4 regions of the Phytobacter sp. V69 genome follow, and region 3 is predicted to be linked to each of the others. Evidence: predicted binding sites of a transcription regulator. Region 3 holds the regulator's gene; each other region holds the start of a gene.

Region 1 (4,669 bases), on a different contig from region 3:
ATATGCTGTTCTTCTGCTTCGATAATTTCCATTGTCCGGCTCCTGCTCAGGTATGTTGACAGGCTAGCCGCAACGCATCAGCACAGACACGGGTCCGGGCTTATCACCCGCATAAGGAAAACTTTGGATGGCACACCTCAGTCTCGATCAATTGACGACCTACAGGCTGGTCATCGGCCGGGGCAGCTTCACCGCAGCGGCCGAAGCGCTGGGGATCTCACAGCCCGCGGTCAGTTTGCAAATGCGCCAACTGGAGACCGCACTGCAAACCCGCCTGATTGAGCGCACCGGTCGCGGCGTGCGCCCGACACCGGCCGGACTGACGTTACTCGAACACTGCGAAGAAATTGAAAAAGCCGTGAGCGCCGCCGTGCAATCTGTCGCCATGCATAAGCTGGATATCAGCGGCACGGTCACACTTGGCACGGGTGCCACCGTCTGCATTCATTTGCTGCCAGAGGTGCTACAACAGCTGCGCAAAGATTATCCTCAGTTATCTGTTGGCGTTAAAACCGGCAACACCCAGGACATCGTCAGGGGCGTTGAGGAGAACAGTATCGACATTGGCCTTGTGACCCTGCCCGCCACCAGTAGAAGCCTGGACGTGACGCCGGTGATGGTCGATGAATTCGTCACCATCACCGCTAAACCGACAGAGGGTGATGATGGCGTAGAGGCAGAACACCTGCCGCTGATCGTCTTCGCGTCCGGTAGCAGCACACGTCAGCTTATTGACGGCTGGTTTCAGCGCACCGGGAAAAGCGCCTCCCCGGTGATGGAGCTCGGCAGCATTGAGGCGATAAAGCGGATGGTGCGTGCCGGACTCGGTTACAGCATTGTGCCGCGCATGGCGGTGACGCAGGCGGAAGATTGTGAAGGTCTGGATATTCAGCCGCTGGAGCCCGCGCTGCACCGTACGCTGGGGTTGATTATGCGTCAGGACAAAGTGGTGAATCGCGCAATGCGCGAGGTGATCCACAGCATCCAGGCCATGCAATCCGCCAAGAGCAGCGACTGTCCGTAATTCGCCCGCTCAAATCTTGTGGCAATGCCTGACGTTCCGGAATGGAATATTTGGTATGCTCAGAATTCATGATGTGATCGGTAGCACATTTTAGGCTTTAATTGTATGATGAATGCGTTTCATCAAGGGTATTCACCATGAGTAAATCACTGAACATTGTCTGGCAGTACCTTCGCGCATTTGTCCTTATATATGCTTGTTTATACGCAGGAATTTATGTTTCCTCACTGCTACCCATCACCATTCCTGGCAGCATTATCGGCATGTTAATCATGTTCGTCCTGCTGGCGCTGCAAATCCTGCCCGCCAAATGGGTAAACCCCGGCTGTTACGTGTTGATCCGCTATATGGCGCTGCTGTTTGTGCCGATTGGCGTGGGCGTGATGCAGTATTACGACATTTTGCGTGCGCAGTTTGGCCCGATAGTCGTCTCATGCGCCGTCAGTACGGTGATTGTTTTTCTCGTGGTGAGCTGGAGTACCCATCTGGCACATGGCGAACGTAAAGTGGTTGGTAAGAAAGGAAGTGAAGAATGATGGCGTATATCTGGTGGTCGCTGCCGTTAACGCTGGCGGTCTTTTTTGCCGCACGTAAGTTGTCCGCACGTTTCAAGATGGCGCTGCTTAATCCGCTGCTGATCGCGATGGTGGTGATTATCCCATTCCTGCTGGTCACCGGCATTCCCTATGACCACTACTTCCAGGGCAGCAAAATCCTCAATGATTTGTTGCAGCCCGCCGTGGTCGCCCTTGCGTTTCCGCTGTATGAGCAGTTGCATCAGATTCGCGCACGCTGGAAATCCATCATTACCATCTGCTTTTTCGGCAGCATCGTGGCGATGGTGAGCGGGGCCGGTATTGCGCTGATGATGGGGGCTTCGCCGGAAATTGCCGCCTCTATTCTGCCAAAATCAGTGACCACGCCGATTGCTATGGCGGTTGGCGGCAGCATTGGCGGTATCCCGGCGATCAGTGCTGTCTGCGTGATTTTTGTCGGCGTGCTGGGCGCAGTGTTCGGTCACACGGTACTTGATGCGATGCACATTCGGACAAAATCCGCGCGTGGCCTGGCCATGGGCACCGCGTCGCACGCTCTGGGCACCGCGCGCTGTGCCGAACTGGATTATCAGGAAGGGGCATTCAGCTCACTGGCACTGGTCATTTGTGGGATCATCACCTCACTGATTGCGCCATTCCTGTTTCCGCTAATCCTTGCGATTGCGGGCTAAAATTTGCGATTTGTCGCGCATTTTTCATTTGAATTTCATAAGTTGCATACACAATGAGATGCTGATCACATATAAAGGCTAACACGGCCCTTACACTACGATCCCGTTACATTGCTATGAGGCAACGCCATGCATTCACGTTTTCACACTGCGTTTCCAGCCCTCGCGGAGAATTTACAGGCCGCACTGGCACCGCTCCTGGCGGACGCGGATTTTCCCGCGATGTTAAGCGCAGAACAAGTTTCAGGTTTGCTTAACGCGACGGGGATGTACGAAGACGCGTTGGCTTTCGCTCTGTTGCCACTGGCAGCAGCCTGCGCCCGTACAGAACTTTCGCACTTTAATGTCGGCGCAATTGCCCGCGGCATCAGCGGCACCTGGTATTTCGGTGGCAATATGGAATTCCTCGGTGCAACCATGCAGCAAACCGTTCACGCGGAACAAAGCGCCATTAGCCACGCCTGGCAACGCGGCGAAAAAGCGCTGGCCTCCATCACTGTGAACTACACCCCTTGCGGTCATTGCCGTCAGTTTATGAATGAGCTCAATAGCGGCCTGACGCTGCGCATCAACCTGCCGGGACGTACGCCGCACACGCTGGGTGATTATCTGCCGGATGCGTTTGGTCCTAAGGATCTGGAGATCAAAACCCTACTGCTTGATGCACAAGACCACGGTTTTGCATTAAGCGGAGACGCCTTGTCGCGGGCAACCATCACCGCCGCCAATAAAAGCCACACGCCGTATACCCACTCCCCATCCGGCGTGTCCATTGAGTGTCGCGACGGGCGTATTTTCAGCGGCAGCTATGCGGAGAACGCCGCATTCAACCCGACGCTTCCCCCGTTGCAGGGCGCACTGAACCTGATGAGCCTTGCCGGATACGACTATCCGGATATGCAACGCGCGGTGCTTGCCGAAAAAGCCGATGCCCCCCTCACCCAGTGGGACGCAACGGTCGCCACGCTGCGTGCGCTGGGTTGCCAGAACGTTGAGCGCGTACTGCTCGCCTGAACCGATCCACTGCGGGCATGATGCCCGCGGTGGTGAAAAACCCCGCAATTGAACGCCCGTTTCTTGCGCTTGCCGGACGGGTAAAGTAGCCTTGAGTGAAATTTAATCCTGTATCGAGTTTGTCTGCATGATAAAGCGTTTTGTCTACAGCCTGTTGGTCCTTATCGGCTTACTGCTGTTGTCTGCGCTCGGCCTGGACCGCTGGATGAGCTGGAAAACCGCGCCCTACATCTACGATGACCTGCAGGATCTTCCCTGGCGTCAGGTGGGTGTGGTACTCGGTACCGCAAAATATTACCGCACGGGCGTTATCAATCAGTATTACCGTTACCGTATTCAGGGCGCGCTGAACGCCTATAACAGCGGCAAGGTAAACTATCTGTTATTAAGCGGCGATAACGCGCTGCAGAGCTATAACGAACCGGTCACCATGCGCAAAGATCTGATTGCCGCTGGCGTCGACCCTTCGGATATTGTGCTGGACTACGCCGGTTTCCGTACGCTTGATTCGATCGTTCGCACCCGGAAGGTCTTTGATACCAACGATTTTATTATTATCACCCAGCGCTTCCACTGCGAACGGGCGCTGTTTATTGCCCTGCATATGGGTATTCAGGCTCAATGCTACGCGGTACCGTCGCCAAAAAATATGTGGAGCGTACGCGTTCGCGAATTTGGTGCGCGCTTGGGCACCATCGCCGATTTATATATGTTTAAGCGCGAACCCCGTTTTTTAGGGCCGCTGGAACCTATTCCCTCATTGCAAGAAGTGCCCGACGATGCTCAAGGCTACCCGGCGGTTACCGTCGAGCAGTTGCTTGATTTAGAGAAGAAAAATAACTAGCGATGCTTCATTCGGTGCATCAGAACACGGATACACCGCGAGTGAGAATTCTGGCAGGTCGGAGTAGTGAATAATTGCGTTGCATAAATTCCTGATGATCAATATATTCCCGCTGTTGCTTATTCAGCGTCCATAGACCCGTCAGGGCATTAAACGGCAACGTTATTTCTCCGCCCGGTGTTGAAACAATATACTCACCGGTTCGCAGATAGCCTGCGAAACATTCAATATGCAACTGCGATCTATTCTTCATCGTGAATTCAATCCTGCTGAATCCTGTCGGCACAACAGTATAAAAATAGACGGGCAAACTGGTTATTTTTAAATCACCTAGATCGGCAATAACGTCATTATCCCGCAGTAATTGTACGGACTTTAAGTAGAAGTGAATCGGGGTCTGTTTTTCATGTGGCGGGTGGTCAACTTTGAAATACACAACATTCATAGGCGCTCCTGCTCAGCATTACAACGGATTGCATATCTATAGTATATAGCGCAAGAAGCAGGCCTTACGCCAGGATTCAGAATTGACTTAAATAACAACGTAGCGGTGCTTAAC
Region 2 (8,426 bases), on a different contig from region 3:
TGTAGTTTTCACGGCCTTAATACGGGTGACTTATGCGAAGCTCGGCAAAACAAGAAGAATTAGTTAAAGCGTTTAAAGCGCTACTTAAAGAAGAGAAATTTAGTTCTCAGGGAGAGATTGTCCTGGCGTTGCAAGAGCAAGGCTTTGACAATATCAATCAGTCCAAAGTCTCCCGTATGCTGACTAAATTCGGTGCGGTGCGTACGCGCAACGCCAAAATGGAGATGGTTTACTGTCTGCCCGTCGAACTGGGCGTTCCGACCACCTCCAGCCCGCTCAAAAACCTGGTGCTTGATATTGACTACAACGACGCGGTCGTGGTTATTCATACCAGCCCTGGCGCGGCGCAGTTGATTGCACGTTTGCTGGACTCACTGGGCAAAGCGGAAGGTATTCTGGGCACCATTGCCGGTGACGATACCATTTTCACTACCCCGGCGAACGGTTTTACGGTCAAAGAGCTTTACGAAGCTATCCTCGTTCTGTTCGAACAAGAGCTTTAACCTCTCTTTTCCCCCGGCACAGCGTCGGGGAAATCCCTTCTGATAGTCCTTTTTCTCTCTTTCCTGCGCTTACTTTTAACACAATGTGCGAATTTCTGTCTCATTTCATTCACGCAATGAATGTTTCCGCACGAAAAATCAAAGAACATCATTCCTTTGATTTATATATATAAAAAATAATCACCGCTTCAAAATCAGCCGTTTTTTATGCCTTTTTGGCTATAAAAAAAGGTTTCTTTACCACTTACTTACAATGGAAATAATTAGCCCGGTATTAATTTTACACGTTATTAGTGTATACTTGATTTTGTGATGAGGGTCACGAAACAAGTCCCTCAGGAATTGAGATTCGACGAGGTAAGCATCATGAAAATCAAATCAACTGTAGCAACACTTAGCATTCTTTCTGTTCTGTCATTTGGCGCTTTCGCAGCGAGCTCTATCGACGCTGGCCAGGCGCAAAGTCGTGAATCATTAGGTACCGTTTCCGTTGGAGGCATCGCGTCCTCACCAATGGACATGCGTGCAGAACTGAACAAAAAAGCGGATGAACAAGGTGCATCTTCCTATCGCATCATTGAAGCACGTACCGGTGATAACTGGCACGCCACTGCTGAACTGTACAAATAAGTTATCCGACAACCCTATGTAATCATCACTTAACGGCACCAGGCATAAAAATAGCGGTTTAAACCTTCTCGCCGTTGAGTATTGAGGAGAAAGACAATGAAACGTAACGTAATCATCGCAGCCCTTGGTTTAGCTTCACTGATCTCTTTTGGCGCCAGCGCAGCCACCCAACTGTCCGACAGCCAAACGCAAAACATGCAGTCCATGGGCAGCGTATCCGTCTCCCAGACCGCAAGTTCACCAATGAGCATCCGTGAAGAACTGTCTGCCAAAGCTGACGCAGCAGGTGCGAAAGCCTACCACGTGACCGAACTCCAGGAAGGCGACACCTGGCATGCAACGGCGGAACTCTACAAATAAACCCTCGTCGTCTAGTCCGACGACTTGCCCCCGCCTGTCGGGGGCTTTTTTTACGCGCTGCGTTAATGCACGTTAAAACGCAGCTGCCCTTGCAGCTCTTCCTCTGCTTCATCAAATAGCAGGATCAATGCGCCGAAACGCCGCCGCCGTCTTTCGCTCAGATGAATGAATTCAATTTCGACCGGCAACGGCAATGTTTCCGTCACCACCTTCCACAATGAATCCAGATCGGTGACTTTTTCTCGATCGAGAGCAAACCGGCGGGAAAATTCGCGATAGAAGGTACTTTGATTGTCTATCTCAGCAAAATCGAAGGTATAGATATTCATTGTCCGTCATCCAGCCCAATAGGGCGACTTACGCCGCCCGGCAGAGTTATAATCCCCCAAGATGCAGGGTTTTGACTTCCAGAAACTCATCCAACCCCAGCACCGATCCCTCACGCCCGAGCCCGGACTCTTTTACGCCGCCGAATGGCCCCAGCTCCGTGGATACCGCACACTCGTTGATACCAATCATTCCACTTTCAATCGCCTGGGATACGCGAAATACCCGGGACAAGTTTTGCGTGTAGAAATAGGCCGCCAGCCCAAACGGGGTAGCATTCGCACGCTGAATAACCTCATCTTCGGTGGAAAAGCGAAAACAGGCAGCGACCGGGCCAAAGGTCTCTTCGTTTGCCAGCTTCATTCCATCGCTGCAATCCCCCAGTACGGTGGGTTGCCAGAAATTTCCCCCCAGCGTATGCGCTTTACCGCCCGCCAGAACCTTCGCGCCTTTTGTGACGGCATCCTCTACGTGCTCGCGGACTTTATCTACCGCAGAAGACTCGATCAGCGGCCCGACGATAACCCCCTCCTCCATCCCGTTACCGACCTTAAGGGCGCTGACCGCTGCGGACAGTTTTTGGGTGAAATCGTCATACACGAATTCGTGAATATAGAAGCGGTTAACGCTGACGCACACCTGCCCGGCGTTACGAAACTTGTTAGCAACCGCGCCTTTCACGGCGGCATCGATATCGGCATCGTCAAAAACGATATAAGGCGCATTGCCGCCTAATTCCATCGACACCTTTTTCATAGTTTCCGCCGCGTTACGCACCAGCGTTTTGCCCACGGCAGTGGAACCGGTAAAGGAGATTTTACGTACCTCGTGACTCGCCATGATCGCATCGCTGATTTGCGGCGTATTCCCGGCAACCGCATTGAGCACACCGTCCGGCACACCAGCCTTTTTCGCCAGCGCCAGTAGCGCAAAGGCACTGAGCGGGGTGTTATTGGCGGGTTTAATGACCCCCGTACACCCTGCGGCTAACGCCGGTCCCAGCTTACGGGTCAGCATCGCCATCGGGAAATTCCACGGGGTAATGGCCGCCACCACACCAATCGGTTCACGGGTGGCAAAAATACGCGAGCCGGGTTTAATCGGCGGGATGATTTCACCGTTGGCACGCTTCGCCTGTTCGGCAAACCATTGAATAAAGCTGGCGGCATAATCCACTTCACCCTCGGCCTCTTTTAACGGCTTGCCCTGCTCAGTGGTCATCAACTTTCCCAGCCACCTTTTGTTTTCAATGATTAATTCGTACCAGCGGTAAAGGATGGTGGAACGTTCTTTCGCGGTTTTCGCACGCCAGGCGGGGAAGGCTTTGGTGGCGGCAGCAATGGAGGCTTCGGTCTCTTTTTTCCCAGCTTTCGCCACTTTTGCGATAACCTCGCCCGTCGCCGGATTCAGTACGTCAAATGTCGTGTCCAGCGATTTCCAGACGCCATCAACCAGATACCCGGTCTGAAAAAGTTCGCTGTCCTGCAATGCCTGCGTTGTCATTTGTCCTCCTGATCTGTGATTTACAAAATCTCCCGTAAAGTATAGCCATAAAAAAACCGACGCTTCTGGCGTCGGTTTCGGGTCTAGCTGCTGGTTAGCGCATGCTGATATTTGTGTAGCATCCCGGTGAGTCGTTTTACCGGTTCGGTGACCTGAGGTGGAGCATCCCAACTGCGTAATTTCTCCTGATAGACCTCCAGCTCCTCCAGCAACTGCGAGAAATAGTGCCGTCGTTTGCTGTCCGAACTGGCGGAGATCACGCTATCTGCCGTGCGACGAAGCTGCCGATGGAACGCAGAGAGATCGTCATTCACCGGCACAGGCGCGTCGCGTAAGCGCTGGTGAGCGATAATCAGTGTCAACGCCAGGCGAAACTTCGCTACATCACCCGGGAACTTGTTCAACAGTAAAAACAGCTGCTGATAGAGCGCAGGCAAATGGTTCTCTTTGCGTCGTGCGCTGTTCGTTGTCATCGCCGAGACGGCCGCGGAGACAAACTGGTTGAGCAGCATACGCCCGGTCCGCGCCTGCGAGTTATCCCGCACCAGCAAAATGACAATCAGCGCCAGTCCACAACCGATAATCTGCCCAAGCGCGTTATCGAGAAACTGGCTGAATTTAAAGGTCATCGGGTTATCGAGCACAATAATGTTGATGGTACTTGCCAGTGCCCCCAGTGAACCCAGCCGCCGTTTCTGCACTTCGATACCGACAAAGAATGCCAGCACCGCCAGGCTGATACAGAGCAACAGCATGCTTTGCTGCGTCGACGGAATGATAAACAGAAAATAGAGCGCGCCCAACGGGAGTGCGATCAGCGTGCCGACCAGGAAATCGATGGCCATCATTTTTGGGTTCGGCAGACGCATTGCCAGCGATGTCACCACGGCGATCATCACCATGGTTCCACTGCCGGAGGTCCAGCCGCTCCACAGCCAGAACAGAGTACCCAGCAGGCAAGACAACGTGGTACGCCAGAAGTTGATCATCGCATGATGGCGTTCAGCCGATGTCGGTTTGATAACCACTTCGCCGCGCAGGACTTCATCTTCTGTTGCACTGATTTTGGTGTTACTCACCACGCCGCGTTTGAGCAGTAAATAACGCGTGGCCGCGCCGACCCAGCTGTAGATAGTGACTGGCGTATCGCGCTCGCCGGTCCAGGCAATCACCCGACGCATCCGCTTCATTTGTCTGTGCACATCCTGGACATTTTCTACCGGGGCATCGAACAGTTCGCGGAACGTGTCGGTAATCAGCTCAGGCCGCGTATTCTGAATCAGATAGGTTTCACAGGCCTGGGTAATCAGCGTCAGCGACAAGGTATTGATCGCGGTCAGACGGCGGTTAGCGCGCCCCCAGCGGGAAGACTCAATTTTCAGATTGCTGCGCATCCCGTCGAGTGCCGCCGTACGGCGAACCAACGTTCCCCAGGCTTTGTCCACAGCTTCCGGGTCGCCGTGTTTGATACACATCTGCATGAGCTGGTATTGGGCCACCAGCAGGCTATCCAGCTCGCGGTCGATCTCACGTTTGATCGAACGGGGAGAAAACAGCAAATCCGCGACAATCGCACTCACAATCCCGATGACAATTTCACTGCAACGCTCAACGGTGAACTGAGGGGCCAGCACCGGATCGCTTTGAATCGTCACGACAATAATCAGTGCCGTATAGCCCGCCAGCCCCCAGGCGTAAGAGTTCTCCACCCGAACGAGTGACGAAATCCAGGTACAAAACCCTGCCCAGATACAACATACCGTCAGCATCAGGAACGGGGCGCGGATCATAGCGATGATTATGGTCAGACCGGCGATACAGCCAATAAAGGTCCCGACGATACGCAGCATGCCGCGATAGCGAATCGCGCCGGACCAGGGTTCACCCCCGGCGGCAAATGCAGGCCCCGCCGCGACAATCGCCGCCGTCAGCACCGCCCAGCGCGGTGTTTCCAGCTGGAAATGAAAGCCGACGAACAGAGCCAGCACGATAGCGCACGCCAGTTTGAGCGCGAAGCGAACGTGGTAGCTGGCGATGGAAAACATACCCATAGCGATTAACCAAACTCACGCAGGCGATGAGCCAGTTTGCGGAAGAAGGAGTCGTGGCTCTCATCGCGATCGGTTTGCCCGGTCACCACGACCGTCGCCGTTGTGCCTGCTGGACAGAGGTTCCCCTGCTGCTCATCCAGATGAATACGTACCGGCACGCGCTGCGCCAGACGCACCCACTCAAGGTTCGAATCAATGGTCGCCATGCCTTTGCTGTCATTGCTGCTGCTGGCGTTGGTCACTCCTGCGGCGATGCTCTCTACCGTGCCTTTCAGCACGCGATTGCTGCCCAACGGCGTAATCTCAGCGCGGAAACCCGGATGTACACCTTCAAGCTTGGTCTCTTCCATATAAGCCTGGACATAGAAGGAGTTCTGCTTAACCAGCGCAACGGCGGTAGAACCACGGGTAATGAACTCTCCGGCATAGACATTCAGGTTGGTCATCCAACCGTCCGCCGGGGCGCGAATCACGGTACGTTCCAGATCCAGTTTTGCCAAGTCACGCGTGGCCTGCGCTTTTGCCAGCTGATGCAATACTGTTTGCAGAACGTTGTTAGCCTGGTCAATTTCTTCGCGGGACATCGCCTGCACGCCAAGCTGGTTACGACGACCGGCCTCACGGCGCTTTTCACTTTCCAGCGCCTGGTAGTAAGCGACATCCGCTTCGGCCTCTTCCAGCGCTTTCTGATAACGCGGCTGATCGATAGTGAACAGCACCTGGTCTTTTTTAACCAGTTGGTTATCGTGGACGCTGACTTCGGTAATTAATCCGGCGACGTCAGGCGCGATAGCGACCACGTCAGCGCTGAAACGCGCATCACGGGTCCAGGGAGATTCGGTGTAGTACACCCATGCGCGGAAGATGGCGATAAAGGCCAGGATAACCAGTGCCAGGGTGATGACGGTACGCAAGAGATTTCTTGTTAGTGTTTTCACTTCTACCTCAAACAAACAGACGCGACAGCAGGTAAAACAAGCAGCAGTAGAGCGCAGTGTTGAACAACGCCGGATGCCAGACGAAATCGTAGATCCCGGTTGGGATCAGCATGCGGCGCACCAGCCAGAAGATCGCCAGTGACAAAAGCAATTCGAAAAAAATCGGTGGGAACGACAGACCGAACACCACGATAACGGGAAACAGACTCATGTTGACCTTGATTAGAGAGAGTGCAGGCGACAGTATTTCTTATACGCACCGCAGCGGAGCAGGAAGCAAGCAAGGCGAGATCGGCACGTTAATTATTCAGCGAATAGTATATTAACGTAACTGTTATGCTGTTATCTATATTATGTGATCTAAATCACTTTTAAGCCAGAGTGAATAATGGAACGACTAAAACGCATGTCCGTATTCGCCAAAGTGGTGGAACAAGGCTCGTTTACTGCCGCAGCACGGCAGTTGCAAATGAGCGTGTCATCCATCAGTCAGACGGTGGCGAAACTGGAAGATGAGCTACAGGTTAAGCTGCTAAACCGCAGTACGCGTAGCCTTGGGCTGACCGAAGCCGGGAAAATTTATTATCAGGGCTGCCGACGCATGCTGCATGAAGTGCAGGATGTGCACGAGCAACTTTACGCCTTTAACAACACCCCCATCGGTACGCTACGCATTGGGTGTTCTTCAACCATGGCGCACAATGTTCTGGCGCAGATGACCGCCGAAATGCTCAAAGAGTATCCCGGGTTGTCGGTCAATCTGGTGACGGGCATTCCCGCGCCGGACCTGATTGCCGATGGTCTGGATGTCGTCATCCGCGTCGGCGCGCTGCAGGATTCCAGCCTGTTTTCACGCCGTCTGGGAGCAATGCCAATGGTGGTCTGCGCGGCCAAAAGCTATCTGGCCCATTACGGCATTCCGGAAAAACCCACAGACCTGGTGAATCATTCATGGCTGGAATATAGCGTCCGGCCGGATAATGAATTTGAGCTGATAGCGCCAGAGGGGATTTCCACCCGCCTGATCCCGCAGGGCCGCTTCGTCACCAATGATCCGATGACCATGACGCGCTGGCTTACCGCCGGTGCCGGGATCGCCTATGTGCCATTGATGTGGGCGATCAATGAGATCAATAACGGGACGCTGGAGATCTTGTTTAGCCTCTATCAGTCCGATCCACGTCCGGTCTGGGCGCTGTATACGGAAAAGGACAAGCTGCCGCTAAAAGTACAGGTGTGTATTAACTATCTGACGGATTATTTTATTGAGGTGGCGAAGCTGTATCAGGGCGTACAGGGGCGAAGATTGTAGAAGACATTCCCGGATGGCGACGTTTCACCACCCGGGAATAAAGCAGACTTACGCGGTACCGCCGACGGTCAGATTGTCCACTTTCAGCGTCGGCTGACCAACGCCCACCGGCAGACTCTGGCCTTCTTTACCGCAGACGCCGACACCGTTATCCAGTTTCAGGTCATTACCCACCATGGAAATCTGCTGCATGGCTTCAATGCCGGAGCCAATCAGGGTTGCCCCTTTCACCGGCTTCGTTACCTTCCCTTTCTCAATCAGGTAAGCCTCTGAGGTGGAGAACACGAATTTACCGGAAGTGATATCCACCTGGCCGCCGCCAAAGTTCGGCGCATAAATGCCAAACTCGACGGATTCGATAATTTCCTGCGGCGTCGATTTCCCGGCCAGCATGTAGGTGTTGGTCATGCGCGGCATCGGCAGATGCGCATAAGATTCGCGACGACCGTTGCCGGTTGGCGCCACACCCATCAGACGGGCATTCAACTTGTCCTGCATGTAGCCTTTCAGCACACCGTTTTCAATCAGCACATTGTACTGACCCGGCGTACCTTCATCGTCGATGGAGACAGAGCCACGGCGATCGGCGATGGTGCCGTCATCCACCACGGTACAAAGTTCTGATGCCACCAGCTCGCCCATATGGCCGCTGAACACGGACGTGCCGCGACGGTTAAAGTCGCCTTCCAGCCCGTGCCCAACTGCTTCGTGCAGCAGTACGCCCGGCCAGCCTGCGCCCAGCACCACCGGCAGTGTACCAGCAGGTGCCGCCACGGCGGAAAGATTCACCAGCGCCATACGC
Region 3 (8,426 bases):
GTCGGCCACGACGACGTAATCAATCCACGAACCGGGGACGTCAACGCGCGGTAAATCGCACTCGTCATCCACCAGCTCATTCACCTGGGCGATAACAATACCGTCGCGGAAGGCGGCGGCTTCGACCAGCGCCGGGGTATCTTCGGTACTTGGCCCGGTGTATAGGTTGCCTTTACGGTCCGCTTTATAACCGGCGATCAGCGCCACGTTTGGCGAGAGGTCAACGTACAGACGGGAGTAAAGCTCGATGTAGGTGTGAATGGCGCCGATTTCCAGTTGGCCATCTTCCAGCAGCTGCGAGATGCGCAGGCTCTGGGTGCCGGAGAAGGAGAAGTCCAGTTTGCGGGCGATACCTTTTTCGAAGATATCCAGATGCTCGCTGCGCCCGACGCTTGGCATGATCATATGCAGGTCGTGGACTTTTTGCGGATTGACCGACGCCAGCGCGCGGGAGAGAAAATCAGCCTGTTTTTGGTTATTCCCTTCCAGTACCACTTTGTCGCCCGGGGCGATCAATTTTTCCAGCATGGCGACCAGATCGTCGGTCGGCAGCACCTTACCCTGTACGGGTACGGATGCCAGGCGACGCTGTTTTTCCGTGCGCCGCGTGTTCCAGACTCGTTCTGGTGTTTGTCCAGATAACATTATTAACCTCCTGATTCAGCGAATCATTTTGATTTGCTTAACACTGAATAAAGTGTGCACTCTGGTGAGAAAGGCATCAATTAAGGATAAAAGACGATTGTTAGCCTGAGAGTAATAATCAATGTCATAATTTGTGATGCAGATCAGAACAGGAGCAAAATAAACCTCGTACAGGAGCGAGATCCGCGTAAGAAGATTCTGTTTTTACTCCCTCTCCTCCACCAAAAAGTGCAGCAAATAAGCAGAAATCGACAAAGGCAAAAAAGGATAATGCCGGGAATTCATAAACACATCACGGAACTGACGGTATAGTAGGCGTTAACGAATTGGAAAATATTGCATCGTCATGACTCAAATAACCCCAGCAGAACTCGACATTCCCGGCGACGACAGCACGCTCTTCCGCCCCATGCGCGGCGGGAGCAATCCGCATTTTCAGACCATGCTGCCGCGTCTTATCCGCCGGAAACTGGGCTTTACCCCAACCTGGCAGCGCCTGGAACTGCCGGATGGCGATTTTGTCGATCTCGCCTGGAGCGAAGACCCTGCGCAGGCGAAACATAAACCCCGCCTGGTGGTTTTTCACGGGCTGGAAGGCAGCCTGCACAGTCCCTACGCTCACGGCCTGATCGAAGCTGCAAAAGCACGCGGCTGGCTGGGCGTAGTGATGCATTTCCGTGGTTGTAGCGGTGAGCCTAACCGTCTTCATCGCATTTACCATTCTGGCGAAACCGAAGACGGCACCTGGTTCTTACACTGGCTGAAACGTGAGTTCGGCGAGGCGCGTACTGCCGCGGTTGGTTATTCACTGGGCGGCAATATGCTCGCCTGCCTGCTGGCGAAAGAAGAAGATAGCGTCCCCCTGGATGCGGCGGTGATTGTCTCTGCCCCCTTCGTGCTGGAAGCGTGCAGCGAGCATATCGAAACCGGCTTCTCACGGGTGTACCAGCACTATTTGCTCAACCTGCTGAAAGCCAACGCGTCGCGCAAGTTAAAAGCCTATCCGGGGTCGTTACCTATTGATTTGCGCCAGTTGAAACGCCTGCGTCGCCTGCGTGATTTCGATGATGCGATTACCGCGCGTATCCACGGTTTTGCCGATGCGATTAACTATTATCGCCAGTGCAGCGCCATGCCATTGCTGAATAAAATCAGCAAACCGACCCTGATCATCCATGCGAAAGACGATCCTTTTATGGATCAAAACGTGATCCCCGATACGCAGACATTGCCGCCATCGGTAGAATATCAACTGACCGAACACGGTGGTCACGTGGGTTTTGTAGGCGGCACGTTGCTGCGCCCGGAAATGTGGCTGGAAAAACGGATCCCCGACTGGCTGCACACTTATCTGGAAAGCTGAAATGATTATTCCCTGGCAGGATCTGGCACCTGAGACGCTGGATAACCTGATTGAAAGCTTTGTCTTGCGCGAAGGCACCGATTATGGTGAACATGAGCGCTCGCTCGAACAAAAGGTCGCCGATGTAAGACGGCAGCTGAAAAACGGCGAGGCCCTACTGGTGTGGTCAGAACTGCATGAAACCGTCAACATTATGCCACGCTCGCAGTTTCGCGAGTAACGTGCAGGGCGGCAGGCTTCACCTACAATAATGGCTTACTCAGGGAGTTGCTATGTCCGCTAAACATCCGGTTATTGCCGTAACAGGTTCCAGCGGTGCGGGAACCACCACCACCAGCCTCGCGTTTCGCAAAATCTTCGCTCAACTGGATTTGCATGCCGCCGAGGTCGAGGGTGACAGCTTTCATCGCTACACCCGCCCTGAGATGGACATGGCAATCCGTAAAGCCCGCGATTTAGGTCGACATATCAGCTACTTTGGCCCGGAAGCGAACGACTTCGGCCTGCTGGAGCAAACCTTTACTGAGTACGGACAAACCGGCAAAGGCCAGGCGCGAAAATACCTGCACACCTACGATGAAGCCGTGCCCTGGAATCAGGTACCCGGCACGTTCACCCCCTGGCAACCGCTGCCGGAACCAACCGATGTACTGTTCTATGAGGGGCTGCACGGCGGCGTGGTGACGCCGCAGCATGATGTGGCTCGCCACGTGGATCTGCTGGTGGGCGTAGTACCCATCGTCAACCTCGAGTGGATGCAAAAGCTGGTGCGCGATACCAGCGAGCGCGGCCATTCCCGCGAGGCGGTGATGGATTCGGTGGTTCGCTCGATGGAAGACTACATCAACTTCATCACCCCACAGTTTTCCCGCACCCATATCAATTTCCAGCGCGTGCCGACCGTGGACACCTCCAACCCGTTCGCCGCCAAAGTCATTCCCTCGCTGGATGAAAGCTTTGTGGTGATTCATTTCCGTAATCTGGAAGGCATTGATTATCCCTGGCTGCTGGCGATGTTGCAGGGCTCATTCATTTCGCACATGAATACTCTGGTGGTGCCGGGCGGGAAAATGGGGCTGGCGATGGAACTCATCATGACGCCGCTGGTACAACGGCTGATGGAAGGTAAGAAGATCGAGTAGTTTTCTGGCAAACAGAAAATCTGCTTCCGCCCGATGTAGCCCCGGTTAGCGCAGCGCCACAGGGGAAATGTCGGATGCTGAAAGTGCCGGAGATCGCCTCCGGCAACACATCAGGCTTCGATCACTTCATACGAGTGTGTGATATTTACCGCTTTCTCCAGCATCAATGCCACAGAGCAGTACTTCTCGGCGGAGAGATCCACCGCACGCGAAACCGCGGCATCTTTCAGCGCTTTGCCGGTCACGATGAAGTGCAAATTAATATGCGTGAACAGGCGCGGAGCCTCTTCACGACGCTCTGACGTTAGCTTCACTTCGCAGTCTGTCACGTCGTGACGCCCTTTTTGCAGGATAGAGACAACATCAATAGCGCTGCATCCGCCTGCCGCCATCAGCACCATTTCCATCGGGCTTGGTGCCTTGTCGCCTGAGTTACCGTCCATCAGGATCTGGTGCCCGGACGCAGACTCGCCAAGGAACGTTAAACCTTCTACCCATTTCACACGAGCTTGCATTTTAATTAACTCCGGAGTTGCAATTTTCTTTACAGATTACGCGCACATAAGAAAAGTCGCAACGGAAGGCGACCTGCGTCAAGCTGAAGCGAGACACCAGGAGACAGGCAGCAAAAGCTATGCTAAAACAATCTGGATGCTACAGTGATATACATTGACGTTTAGCATGTATGCAGAGGACATCACATATTACAGGCCGCAGGCATGTCTGACGGTCCACTTCCCAGCTATCGGGAAGATAGATTGCAACCCCGGACGCGTTGTGTGAATCCAGCGTCTGGAGCCAGCTTATAACAGAGGATAACCGCGCATGGTGCTTGGCAAACCGCAAACAGACCCGACTCTCGAATGGTTCTTGTCTCATTGCCACATTCATAAGTACCCGTCGAAGAGCACGCTGATTCACCAGGGTGAAAAAGCGGAAACGTTGTATTACATCGTCAAAGGCTCAGTGGCTGTGCTAATCAAGGATGAAGAAGGTAAAGAGATGATCCTCTCTTACCTTAACCAGGGAGATTTTATCGGTGAACTGGGTCTGTTCGAAGAGGGTCAGGAGCGTAGTGCATGGGTACGCGCCAAGACAGCTTGTGAAGTGGCCGAAATCTCCTACAAAAAATTCCGTCAGCTCATTCAGGTGAACCCGGATATTCTGATGCGCTTGTCTTCTCAGATGGCGCGTCGTCTGCAGGTTACATCAGAAAAAGTCGGCAACCTCGCATTCCTTGATGTGACGGGCCGCATTGCACAGACGCTGCTGAATCTGGCGAAACAACCGGATGCAATGACCCACCCGGACGGTATGCAAATTAAAATTACTCGTCAGGAAATTGGTCAGATCGTCGGCTGTTCCCGTGAAACTGTGGGACGTATCCTGAAAATGTTGGAAGATCAAAACCTGATCTCTGCACACGGCAAAACTATCGTCGTGTACGGTACACGTTAATTCTCAAGCGGCGCATCGTACTTAGCGATGCGCCGTTTTTGTCTCTATTCCCCATGTGGCGCAGGCTGATTTATCACCCCGAAATCAACTATGCACTGCGACAAACGCTGGTGTTATGCCTCCCTGTGACCGTTGGCCTGCTTATCGGGCGTCTCGATCTCGGTCTGCTGTTCTCTCTTGTTCCTGCCTGCTGCAATATTGCCGGTCTGGATACACCGCACAAACGTTTCTTTAAACGCCTGATCGTTGGCGGTTCACTTTTTGCTGGCAGCAGCCTTACGGTACAGTTGTTACTGACACAAAATATCCCCTTGCCGCTGATCCTGACCGGACTCACGCTATTGCTTGGCGTCACGGCGGAAATCAGCGCCTTGCACGGACGCCTGCTGCCCGCCTCGCTCATTGCGGCCATCTTTACCTTAAGCCTCGCCGGGAATATGCCCGTCTGGGAACCGTTGCTGATTTATGGGCTCGGCACCCTGTGGTACGGCGCGTTTAACGCCTTCTGGTTCTGGCTCTGGCGGGAACAGCCGCTGCGCGAATCGTTAAGCCTGCTCTATCGCCAGTTGGCGGACTACTGTGAAGCAAAATACAGCCTGCTGACGCAACACGCCGATCCGGAAAAAGCCCTCCCGCCGCTGCTGGCACGCCAGCAAAAAGCGGTGGATATGATAAGCCAGAGCTACCAGCAGTTGCATATGCTGGCGGCCAATAAGAACAACGATTACAAGCGGTTGCTGCGTATGTTCCAGGTCGCGCTGGATTTGCAAGAGCATATCTCCGTCAGCCTCCATCAACCGCAAGAGGTTCAGGAGCTGGTTGAACGCAGCCACGCTGAAGAGGTTATCCGCTGGAATGCGCAAACCGTCGCCGCGCGGTTACGGGTGCTCGCCGATGACATTCTCTATCATCGCTATCCCCGGCGTTTCAATATGGATAAGCAGATAGGCGCGCTGGAGAAAATCGCCCGTCAGCACCCGGATAACCCGGTTGGACAGTTCTGCGCCTGGCATTTCAGCCAGATAGCCCGCGTTTTGCGCACCCAGCGTCCACTCTATGTTCGCGACCTGATGGCTGAGAAGCAGCGCCGCCTGCCGCTGCTCCCTGCCTTCAAAAGTTATCTGTCGTTGAAATCCGCTGCCTTTCGCAATGCGGCGCGGATAAGCGTCATGCTCAGCATTGCCAGCCTGATGGGCAGCGCGCTCCATCTGCCCAAGCCTTACTGGATCATGATGACGGTGATGTTTGTCACGCAAAACGGCTACGGTGCCACGCGGGTACGCATTCTGCATCGGGCGGCAGGCACCATGGCCGGATTGATCATTGCCGGCGCAACGCTGCACTACCACGTACCGGAAGGTTTCACGCTGGCGGCAATGCTGATGGTGACGCTGGTGAGCTACCTGATTATCCGCAAAAGCTACGGCTGGGCGATGGTCGGCTTTACTCTCACCGCGGTGTATACACTCCAGTTGCTCACGCTGAACGGCGAGCAGTTTATCGTTGCCCGTCTTATCGACACGCTGATCGGCTGCCTGATCGCTTTTGGCGGTGTTGTCTGGCTGTGGCCCCAGTGGCAAAGCGGCCTGCTGCGCAAAAACGCCCATGACGCGCTGGAAACCTATCAGGATGCCATCCGCCTGATTCTGAGCGATGATCCCCAGGCTACGCCGCTGGCCTGGCAGCGCATGCGGGTAAACCAGGCGCACAACGCCCTCTTCAACTCACTGAATCAGGCGATGCAGGAACCCGGCTTTGACACGCGCTATCTGGCCGATATGAAGCTGTGGGTCACGCACAGTCAGTTTATTGTCGAACACATTAATGCGATGACGACCCTGGCGCGGGAACACACCATGCTCACGCCGGATCTGGCGCAGCGTTATTTACAGTCGTGTGAAATTGCCCTGCAGCGCTGTCAGCAGCGGCTGGAATACGATGGACCGGGAAGTTCGGGGGATGTGAATATTCTGGAAGCACCGGAGAGTATGACGCACGGTCCAATGAGCACGCTGGAACAGCACCTGCAACGTATTCTGGGGCATCTGAGCACCATGCACACCATTTCGTCGGTGGCATGGCGTCAGCGTCCGCATCACGGCATCTGGTTAAATCGCCGCTTACGGTCTTAAGTGTTAATCACTTTCGCTACGGCTTTCGCGAAGCGCTGCATACCTTCATCGATATCGCTCTCTTCAACGATAAGCGCGGGTGCAAAACGCATCACGTCAGGTCCGGCATTCAGTACCATCACACCGGCATCGGCAGCAGCCAGCAGGAAGTCACGTGCGCGACCTTTGAATTGCGGATTCAGTTCGGCACCAATCAACAGCCCCATGCCGCGAATTTCGCTGAAAATATTGTACTGCGCGTTGATCTTCTCCAGATGTTTGACGAACAGCTCGCGTTTCTCGTTCACGCCATTCAACACTTCTGGCGTGTTGATGATGTCGAATGCGGCACCGGCAACGGCACAGGCCAGCGGGTTACCGCCGTAGGTCGAGCCGTGAGAACCCGGATGGAACGCACTGGCGATCTCCTGGGTGGTGAGCATGGCGCTAATCGGGAAACCGCCGCCAAGCGCTTTGGCGCTGGTCAGGATGTCCGGGGTTACGCCATAGTGCATGTAAGCGAACAGATCGCCGCAGCGTCCCATCCCACACTGCACTTCATCAAACACCAACAGCGCGTTGTGTTCGTCGCACAGGTCGCGCAGACCCTGCAGAAACTCTGGGGTTGCCGCCGTTACGCCGCCTTCTCCCTGAATCGGCTCAACCACCACCGCACAGGTATGATCGTCCATCACCGCTTTCACGGCATGCAGGTCGTTATAAGGTACGTGAACGATATCCGCCGGTTTCGGGCCAAAGCCGTCTGAATATTTCGGCTGCCCGCCAACGGTCACGGTGAACAGTGAACGGCCGTGAAACGCATTGTGGAACGCGATGATTTTGCTTTTATGCGGGCTATGGCGTGTAGATGCATAATAACGCGCCAGTTTGAATGCCGTTTCGTTGGCTTCGGTGCCGGAGTTCATAAACACCACACGCTCGGCGAAGGTCGCGTCGATCATCTTACGCGCCAGGCGCAGTGCGGGTTCGTTAGTAAATACGTTGCTGATATGCCACAGGGTCTCGCCCTGGGTTTTTAACGCCTCCACCAGCGCCGGATGGCAGTGTCCCAGAGCGGTAACCGCGATACCACCCGCAAAATCAACGTACTCTTTACCCTGCTGATCCCACACGCGGCTACCTTTTCCCTTCACCGGAATAAATTCGGCCGGTGCGAAAATTGGTAAAATGACGTCGTCGAACGTTGCCCGCGTGATTGCACCTTGCTCAGTTGCCATGTAACCCCACCCTTTTTAAACAAGAAGTAGAAGTGAAAATATAATCACGAAATATGCATAAAAATCACTCAATGGCAACTAAAAATCGGCGCGATGCAGAAAGTTATTCAGCAGCGCATGGCCTTGCTCGCTAAGAATACTTTCCGGATGAAACTGCACCCCTTCCAGATCCCACTGACGATGGCGAATCCCCATGATCTCTTGCGCTTCGCTCCATGCGGTCACCTCAAAGCAGTCCGGGAGCGAAGGCGGGTCGATCAGCAAAGAATGGTAGCGTGTGACGGTTAACGGGTTATTTAGGCCGCGAAAAACCCCCTGCCCCGTATGGGTCACCGGAGAGGTTTTCCCGTGCATAACCTGCTGCGCCCGAACAATGCGCGCACCGAAGACCTGGGCGATGGCCTGGTGACCGAGGCAGACGCCGAGAATCGGCAGCGTACCGGCATAGTGGCGAATGACATCGAGCGAG
Region 4 (8,426 bases), on a different contig from region 3:
TGGTCCGGATGTGCGACCTTCATTTCCAGTGACTTACCATCTGCAATCCAGCAGCCGTTAACCGGCATCATCGACCAGTCACGCTTCTGGAAGCATTCGTAGGCCAGCGCGGCAGAACCGCTGACGCGGCCACGGGCTTTCTCGCGGCGGGGCAGTTTCTCCATTGCGCGACGAACGGCATCATAGGAAGGACAGGCTGCCACCATCGCAGGCTGGCCTGCATAGACAACGGCCCATTCAGCCTGAAAGTCGCGATACGCCTCACGCAAATTGGGGCCTTTGCGGTTGCGCCAGTGCGCGAGGAAGTCCGGAAGCCACTTAATCTGTTCCGGTTTTTTCGCTTTAAGATGACCGGGTGCCAGCATGGCCATTCGCTCAACGCCAGGCTTTGTGGTTTCAAAAATTGTCAGCCATTCCTGCAGACTGCGGGAGCCGACGCCTGCACGGCTGGAACCCTTACGGGCATTGGCAAGCTCTGCCGACTTCATCAGATGTTCGGGCAACATCCCCTTACGGGACTCCAGGGAAACATAATTGACAGCTGCGGTACGTGACATGCCGGCATCGCGCAGTTTTTCGACAAACATCACCAGCGTGGCACGGGCATCGGCGATCTCTTTTTGCTTTGCTGTCAGCGAACCTACTTCACGCTCAAGCAGCGCCGGACACTGACGAATCAGTTCCAGTCCTTCGCGCTGTTTTACAGTGGATGTTTTACGCGCGGTCACCGGGATAGCAGTCGAATGATTAGCCAGAATATTTTGATATATCTGGGCCCGGATAACTTCTTGGGCACTAAGCGGTAAGCTATCAATCGCATACTCAATACCACCACCTCGACCAGATCTTGCACGTGAAACCCATTGATGTTTTTTTGCTCTTACGACTATGCCCGGACGCGTTTCCGGCATTCCAGGTAAACGCATCTCAGCAAGCTCTTGAGCGGTATAATGTGTTTTCAGGTTATTCTGGTTCATATGATTAATTCCATTCACCTGAAAATGCTTTATGATAACGAGTGGGCCAGATTTGATCTGGTGAAATGCCAATTGCGTCAGCAATGATTTGCTGACCTTTTGGCCAAGGCCGGTCCAATGCATTTTTTAATGCTCCTGCACTTTTATAGCCATGGTGCAGTGATAAGCGACGTAGCGACCACCCCTGTTTGTGAAGAGCTGCAACAATATCGGCTCTATGCCAGTCAGATTCTTTCTGGCTTTTTTTGCGCTCTCAAATGTACTCATTGGTTAATCTCCGTGATTCAACTCATAAGTACAACATAATCGAATTCGAGTCATGCAAACCTGAAAACGAATTTATTTGTCTGTTTTCAGGTTTAATTTGCCCCAAAAAGACCTAAATATTGGTTAATTATCTACTAATTCAGTTAGTTAGATAAAACATGAAAAACTTGAAAATAAGTTGAGAGAATTTACTAGATATGGGAAATAAACCTGAAAATGAGTTAAAGAGTGAAATAGGTGCTCGGATACGAACTCAAAGAGAAGCTCTAAAGCTCTCCAGAAGTTATGTCGCAGAGAAACTGGGCGTGGCGTTATCAACATTGCAAGCATGGGAAAATGAAGAGAGGGAACCCAGTGCCACACATATACTGAGGCTTTCCGAATGCCTGAGTACTTCGGTTGCCTGGCTGGTTGCAGGAAGTGAAGAGCAGGAAACTTCATCACTGTTGCCTACATCAACATCTGGAGCAACGGCGCTTGATGTTAAAGGCAATCAGGTTGACTTGGATGAGTTTGTTTTCGTACCTCGATACAATGTTTCTGCATCAGCAGGATACGGAGCATTGAACGATGATGAGAGCCCTATGTTTACGGTGAGTTTTCGTCGGTATTGGGTCGTGAATCATTTGAAGGCTGACCCACGAAAACTCTCGGTCATTAGCGTCTCAGGTGACTCCATGATGGGGGTTCTAAACGATAAAGACATAATTCTAGTGAATCATGAAGATCGAGATCCACGAGAAGGCATTTATGTTATCCGTTTAGACAGTCAGTTGTTCGTCAAAATGGTTCAGCGGTTGCCTGGCTCTCAGCTTCGCATCAGCAGTACTAACCCAGCATTTGAGCCATTTATCATTGAATTGGATAATATCCCTAGTGACTTTGACATAATAGGGAAAGTTGTCTGGTATGGAAGAGTGATTTAAACCGTCTTAAAAAATGATTAACAATGACAACTCGTAAGGCAAAACAATGCAGAATTTAATGCGTTTTTTCCCATAAACTCTCATTTTTCAGCGAGCCGTGCAGAATCATCCTCGCGCCTCGCAACCCGCTTAGCTTAAGGCCTCGGCTCGTTTTTCGTCACTCGATCCCTCTATGCAGAAACGATCACTCCCCCACACCGGTCACCCATTATCCGCAGATGCATCTGGTGGATATCATCAGCGGCGCGGTTGTGTGCGCCATTGCCATTGCGTTGGGGATGGTGGCGGTCTGGTGCCTGCCGCGCTTGCATCAGCTGATGCACCGCCTGAAAAGCCCGGTACTGATGCTCGGGATCGGCGGTTTTATTCTGGGTATTCTTGGCGTGATTGGCGGCAATATCACCCTGTTCAAAGGGCTGGATGAAATGCAGCAAATGGCGTTTTCCCAGACCTTCAGCGTGACCGATTACCTGCTGTTCGCGGTGATAAAACTGGCGGCGCTGGTGGTTGCCGCGGCCTGTGGTTTCCGCGGTGGTCGAATTTTCCCGGCGGTGTTTGTCGGCGTTGCTCTCGGCCTGATGCTGCATGAACACGTCAATGCGGTACCGGCGGCGATTACCATCTCCTGCGCCATCCTCGGCATGGTTTTGGTTGTCACCCGCGATGCCTGGCTGAGCCTGTTTATGGCCGCAGCCGTGGTACCGGATACCAGCCTGCTGCCGCTGCTGTGTATCGTGATGCTACCTGCCTGGCTGCTGCTGGCAGGAAAGCCTGTGATGATCGCACCACGCAAAAAATAGGTGCGCAAGCCCAGAATTTATAAGAGGAAATCAGCGAGAAACGAGAAGCTGGTGTAAGCTCGAAGACCACTTGTGTAAACGTATACACTGACATTAAGGGCATATGTATGGTTTATTTGGCCTCCGAAGATCGCTATCAGAAAATGGAATTTCGCCGCTGCGGTGACAGTGGTCTTAAGCTTCCGGCAATCTCGCTTGGACTGTGGCATAACTTTGGCGATGCCACGCTTATTGAAAACAGCCGTCAGTTACTCAGACATGCGTTCGATCTGGGGATCACCCATTTTGATATCGCCAATAACTACGGGCCGCCTCCGGGCTCTGCCGAACGCAATTTTGGCCGCCTGTTGCAGGAAGATTTTCTGCCGTACCGGGATGAGCTGATCATCTCCACCAAAGCGGGTTACACCATGTGGGATGGCCCCTACGGCGACTGGGGTTCGCGCAAATATCTGATTGCCAGCCTCAGTCAAAGCCTGCGCCGGATGGGGCTTGAGTATGTCGATATTTTCTATCACCACCGTCCGGACCCGGAAACGCCGCTGAAAGAGACCATGCGGGCGCTGGACCATGTTGTCCGTCAGGGCAAGGCGCTGTATATCGGTCTGTCGAACTACCCGGCGGATCTGGCGCGTCAGGCCATTGAGATCCTCAATGATCTGGGTACGCCCTGCCTTATCCATCAGCCCAAATACTCGATGTTTGAGCGCTGGGTGGAAGATGATCTGCTGACGGTACTGCAGCAATCAGGCGTGGGCAGCATTGCGTTTTCACCGCTGGCTGGCGGGCAACTCACCGACCGCTACCTGAATGGCATTCCGGCCGATTCACGCGCAGCCAGCGGCAGCCGTTTCCTCAATCCCGATCAGATTACCGACGAGAAGCTGGCAAAAGTCCGCAAACTGAACGACCTGGCCGTGCGTCGTGGGCAAAAACTGTCACAGATGGCGCTGGCCTGGGTGCTGCGTGGAGACAAGGTGACGTCGGTGCTGATTGGTGCGAGTAAGACCAGCCAGCTCGACGACGCAGTTGGCATGCTGGGCAATCGCCATTTCAGCGAAGCGGAATGTGCTGAGATTGACGCCATCCTCAACAGTGTAAAATAACAGCATTTTTAGCAAAAAGTGCTGCCACTCTGGATTTAGGAGTTTCGCCGAAGATGCGGGGGTAGACGTTACATAATATTGCTGCAACAGACCCGATCGTGAAGGAGAAAACTATGTTCAGGTCACTGATTTTCGCAGCAGTATTAATGGCATGTGCCCCACTGGTCGCTAACGCTGGCGAAATAACACTGCTGCCGTCGATTAAATTGCAAATTGGCGATCGCGACAATTACGGCAATTACTGGGACGGTGGACGCTGGCGCGATCGCGACTACTGGCATCGCAATTACGAATGGCGCGACCACCGCTGGCGCATGCACGATCGCGGCTACCACCGTGGCTGGGATAACCATAACGCCTACGAACGCGGCTACCGTGAAGGCTGGAGCGATCGCGACGACCATCGCGGCCCGGGACGCGGTCACGGCCATGATCACTGGCGCTAATAAACACGCGGCAACAAAAAAGGAGCGCAGGCGCTCCTTTTTCTTTGGTGACTCTCGCAGATTTACACCCCTAACGCGGTGCCCACCAACAGCCAGCCATTCAACGCCACCACCAAAACCACAATCACCCAGCCAACCCGTTTAATGGTCGGCGTATTCACCAGTTCGCCCATCAATATACGGTCACTGGTAAAAATCAGCAATGGCACCAGCGCCAGCGCGATACCGAAACTTAGCAGCACCTGACTCATCACCAGAATGCGTGTGGGATCGAGTCCCATCAGGATAACGATAAACGACGGCATCATAGTGATACTCCGGCGCACCCACAGGGGAATGTGGAAACGCACGAACCCCTGCATCACCACCTGCCCCGCCAGCGTGCCCACTACCGTTGAGGAGAGGCCCGCAGCCACCAGGCTGAGGCCAAACACGGTTGCCGCCGCATGGCTTAATAACGGCTCAAGGGTTAAATAGGCTTCGTCTAAATCAGCAATCCCGGTATGCCCATTGAAGTGAAATGCCGCCGCGGCGGTGGCCATCATCGCCAGGTTCACAAAACCGGCTATGGTCATCGCAATGCCCACATCCCACTTCGTGGCGGAATAGCGCTCGCGCCGCGTCCCTTCATGCAGGTACTGTGTCAATGAGGAGTGCAGATAGATCACGTGCGGCATGATCGTCGCCCCCAGCACGCCGGCGGCCAGGAAGACGGCTTCGGTGCCCGGCAGGCTTGGGATCAAGATACCTTTACTGAGCGGTGCCAGTTCAGGGCGCGAGAACACCAGCTCGACAATGTAAGCCGCCGCAACGAACAGCAGCAGGCCGCCAATCACTTTTTCCAGGGGCTTTTGCCCGCGACGTTGCAGCATCAGAATTAAAAAGGTGGCTATCCCGGTCAGCACGGCGCCCTGTAGCAGCGACACGCCCAGAATCAGTTTGAAACCAATGGCCGCACCAATAAACTCAGCAAGATCGGTAGCCATGACGATAATTTCCGCCTGTACCCAGTAGAACCAGACCAGCGGACGCGGATAATGGTCGCGAATTTGTTCCGCGAGGTTCTTGCCTGTGGCAATGCCAAGTTTTGCTGACAGCAATTGAATCAGCATGGCCATCAGGTTTGCCCAAACGACAACCCACAGCAGCTGGTAGCCAAAGCTGGCTCCGGCCTGGATGTTAGTGGCAAAGTTGCCCGGATCGATATAACCGATCGCCGCAATGAACGCAGGTCCCACTAACGCGAGCTTTAACTTACGCGCTGCACGCCCACTGCTACTCTCAACGCGACTGTTGTTCATTTCTTGCCCCTAAATATAGCCTTTGCTATGTTTTATGCTACCAAAATGAGAATGATTATCAAGTTCATTTAGAGTAGATTAGCTTGATTTCTTCGATAGCCAGAAACGATGAAGGGCCGGATGTTTTTAAGACAGGGAGGATGCGATGTAAATCACATCATCTTGTTAAGAGTCTAGCATTTCATGCAACTTTTCACTCTATTACTTAACATAACCGAAATGTATGTTGGATCACTAATTTTGAGTCTGGTCACAGGTCATTAATATACTGTGAGTTTGATCTCGTTTTCTTTCCACTTGTTACATAGAATGTGCACGAAAATACTACCCGTCTCATATTTGGAGCAAATATGTCCCGCGTTCTGCACTTTGTTCTGGCGCTTGCCGTTGTGGCGTTGCTTGCATTGCTTGTAAGCAGCGACCGCAAAAAAATCCGCATTCGCTTTGTTGTTCAACTGTTAGTCATCGAAGTATTGCTTGCCTGGTTCTTCCTGAACTCTGACGTAGGTCTGGGTTTTGTGAAAGGCTTCTCCGAAATGTTTGAAAAACTGCTCGGATTTGCCAACGAAGGGACAAACTTCGTATTCGGCAAAATGAACGATGAAGGCCTGGCGTTCTTCTTCCTGAAAGTGCTGTGCCCGATTGTCTTTATTTCCGCGCTGATCGGTATTCTGCAACACATCCGAGTGCTGCCGATTATCATTCGAGCTATCGGTACCGTTCTGTCCAAAGTCAACGGCATGGGCAAACTGGAATCGTTTAACGCAGTCAGCTCCTTGATTCTGGGTCAGTCCGAAAACTTCATCGCTTATAAAGATATCCTCGGCAAAATGTCGCGCAACCGCATGTACACCATGGCGGCAACCGCGATGTCTACCGTGTCCATGTCAATTGTCGGCGCGTACATGACTATGCTGCAGCCGAAATATGTGGTCGCCGCACTGGTTCTGAACATGTTCAGCACCTTTATCGTGCTGTCTCTGATCAACCCGTACCGTGTCGATGAGAGCGAAGAAAATCTGCAGATGTCTAACCTGCATGAAGGTCAGAGCTTCTTCGAAATGCTGGGTGAATACATTCTGGCGGGTTTCAAAGTTGCGATTATCGTTGCCGCAATGCTGATCGGTTTTATCGCGCTGATTTCTGGTCTGAACGCCCTGTTCGCCGCGATCCTCGGCATCTCCTTCCAGGGGATTCTGGGCTACATTTTCTACCCGATTGCCTGGGTCATGGGTGTACCGTCCTCAGAAGCGCTGCAGGTGGGCAGTATCATGGCAACCAAACTGGTTTCTAACGAATTCGTGGCCATGATGGATCTGCAGAAAATTGCATCCAGCCTGTCTCCGCGTGCGGAAGGCATCCTGTCGGTGTTCCTGGTTTCCTTCGCTAACTTCTCTTCTATCGGTATCATCGCAGGCGCAATCAAAGGCCTGAACGAAGAGCAAGGTAACGTGGTATCCCGTTTCGGCCTGAAACTGGTTTACGGTTCTACGCTGGTGAGCGTCCTGTCCGCATCTATCGCGGCACTGGTACTGTAATTCAGACAAACCGGGGGTAACCCCGGTTTATTCCTTCCCTGGCGCGGCCAGCGGCTGCGGTTTCCCCAGTAAATATCCCTGCAAATAATCCACCCCGGCATTCAACAGCAGCGCGCGCTGTTCCTGCGTTTCAACATATTCCGCAACCACCGTCAGCGATTTCGCTTTCGCCAGCTCGCAGATGGATTTCACAATCATGACGTCCTGCGGGTCATTGGCGATATCCCGCACAAAACAGCCATCAATCTTGATGATATCCGCCTCCAGGCGCTTTAAGCGTTCGAAATTGGCAAACCCGGTACCAAAGTCATCAATAGCAATTCTGAAGCCGGCCTGTCGCAGTTGCTGGATGTTCTGTACGCTGAATTCCGAATGCGAAAATGCCTGCTCTTCGGTGATTTCGATAATGATCTCATGGGTAGAAATCGCGTAATCCGCAAAGAGTTCGAGCAATTTTTCAGCAAAGTTTTTCTGCATTAACGTCAATGGCATCAGGTTTACCGAGAAGCGCTGGCGCAGTTCACCGCCTGACTGAGGATTTGCCCGCATCCATTGCAACAGGGTTTCGATGACCTGCATGTCGAAGCGGGTGCTGAGGTTAAACTGCGCAATGACGGGGATGAACTGCGCCGGATTTATCACTTCGCCATCGCTAATCAGACGCGAGAGAATTTCGTGATAGCTCTGCCCCTGCGCATTACTGATAGGCTGCGCATAGAGCTGTAGGGTGCGCTCATCCAGCGCACGCTTGACCTTGTTAAGCAGCAACACGCGTTCGGTCGTCTGATCCGTCACCTCATCGAGGCTGTTCGTCAATGCCAGTGGCTGCGAGGTATTACAGGCCTGCTCAGAAAGCCAGCTCAGCTGCCCTAATGTATGGTGCAGCGTTTCTCCCGCACCGTTAACCTCTCCCCATGAAGCGCCAAACTCAACATCAAGGCTGGTGTTCTGCCAGTCAAACCGCTGGCTATTGAGGAAATCAAGCATGTACTGTAACCGGTCACTAGCCTGCGGGTTTTCGAGAACCAGCAATAATTCACTACCCGGTAGCTGGAACAGTCGCTC

Evidence for each region. The regulator CRP, encoded in region 3, controls carbon source genes, mostly activating them, when cyclic AMP is high. The targets are predictions, from matches to a motif close to ATGTGANNNNNNTCACAT.
Region 1: cdd (cytidine deaminase) is a predicted target of CRP. The motif match lies at 2,306-2,323, and genes of this name have one in related genera.
Region 2: aaeR (HTH-type transcriptional activator AaeR) is a predicted target of CRP. The motif match lies at 6,666-6,683, and genes of this name have one in related genera.
Region 4: ACSZPU_RS15870 (NupC/NupG family nucleoside CNT transporter) is a predicted target of CRP. The motif match lies at 5,964-5,981, and genes of this name have one in related genera.

The regions. Positions count from the first base shown of each region.
Region 1 covers NZ_CBFFRL010000270.1:261-4,929, reverse strand. Annotated here, with positions in the region: gene ACSZPU_RS23270 (LysR family transcriptional regulator) at 128-1,024, shown strand; gene ACSZPU_RS23265 (CidA/LrgA family protein) at 1,162-1,560, shown strand; gene ACSZPU_RS23260 (CidB/LrgB family autolysis modulator) at 1,557-2,252, shown strand; gene cdd (cytidine deaminase) at 2,382-3,266, shown strand; gene sanA (outer membrane permeability protein SanA) at 3,394-4,110, shown strand; gene ACSZPU_RS23245 (hypothetical protein) at 4,130-4,555, opposite strand.
Region 2 covers NZ_CBFFRL010000002.1:15,085-23,510, reverse strand. Annotated here, with positions in the region: gene argR (transcriptional regulator ArgR) at 33-503, shown strand; gene yhcN (peroxide/acid stress response protein YhcN) at 870-1,133, shown strand; gene yhcN (peroxide/acid stress response protein YhcN) at 1,230-1,493, shown strand; gene ACSZPU_RS00530 (barstar family protein) at 1,556-1,822, opposite strand; gene ACSZPU_RS00525 (NAD-dependent succinate-semialdehyde dehydrogenase) at 1,869-3,323, opposite strand; gene aaeB (p-hydroxybenzoic acid efflux pump subunit AaeB) at 3,407-5,374, opposite strand; gene aaeA (p-hydroxybenzoic acid efflux pump subunit AaeA) at 5,380-6,312, opposite strand; gene aaeX (p-hydroxybenzoic acid efflux pump operon protein AaeX) at 6,320-6,523, opposite strand; gene aaeR (HTH-type transcriptional activator AaeR) at 6,701-7,624, shown strand; gene tldD (metalloprotease TldD) at 7,673-8,426, opposite strand, start outside.
Region 3 covers NZ_CBFFRL010000068.1:3,382-11,807, reverse strand. Annotated here, with positions in the region: gene mdcA (malonate decarboxylase subunit alpha) at 1-645, opposite strand, end outside; gene ACSZPU_RS11810 (hydrolase) at 992-2,008, shown strand; gene ACSZPU_RS11805 (YheU family protein) at 2,010-2,228, shown strand; gene ACSZPU_RS11800 (phosphoribulokinase) at 2,281-3,150, shown strand; gene ACSZPU_RS11795 (OsmC family protein) at 3,261-3,665, opposite strand; gene crp (cAMP-activated global transcriptional regulator CRP) at 3,976-4,608, shown strand; gene ACSZPU_RS11785 (YccS/YhfK family putative transporter) at 4,662-6,740, shown strand; gene argD (bifunctional acetylornithine/succinyldiaminopimelate transaminase) at 6,737-7,957, opposite strand; gene pabA (aminodeoxychorismate synthase component 2) at 8,036-8,426, opposite strand, start outside.
Region 4 covers NZ_CBFFRL010000113.1:332-8,757, reverse strand. Annotated here, with positions in the region: gene ACSZPU_RS15905 (Mu transposase C-terminal domain-containing protein) at 1-977, opposite strand, end outside; partial or broken gene ACSZPU_RS15900 (helix-turn-helix domain-containing protein) at 982-1,191, opposite strand; gene ACSZPU_RS15895 (XRE family transcriptional regulator) at 1,442-2,170, shown strand; partial or broken gene ACSZPU_RS15890 (ion channel protein) at 2,368-2,970, shown strand; gene mgrA (L-glyceraldehyde 3-phosphate reductase) at 3,078-4,076, shown strand; gene ypeC (DUF2502 domain-containing protein YpeC) at 4,190-4,522, shown strand; gene ACSZPU_RS15875 (Nramp family divalent metal transporter) at 4,585-5,823, opposite strand; gene ACSZPU_RS15870 (NupC/NupG family nucleoside CNT transporter) at 6,174-7,361, shown strand; partial or broken gene ACSZPU_RS15865 (GGDEF domain-containing protein) at 7,389-8,426, opposite strand, start outside.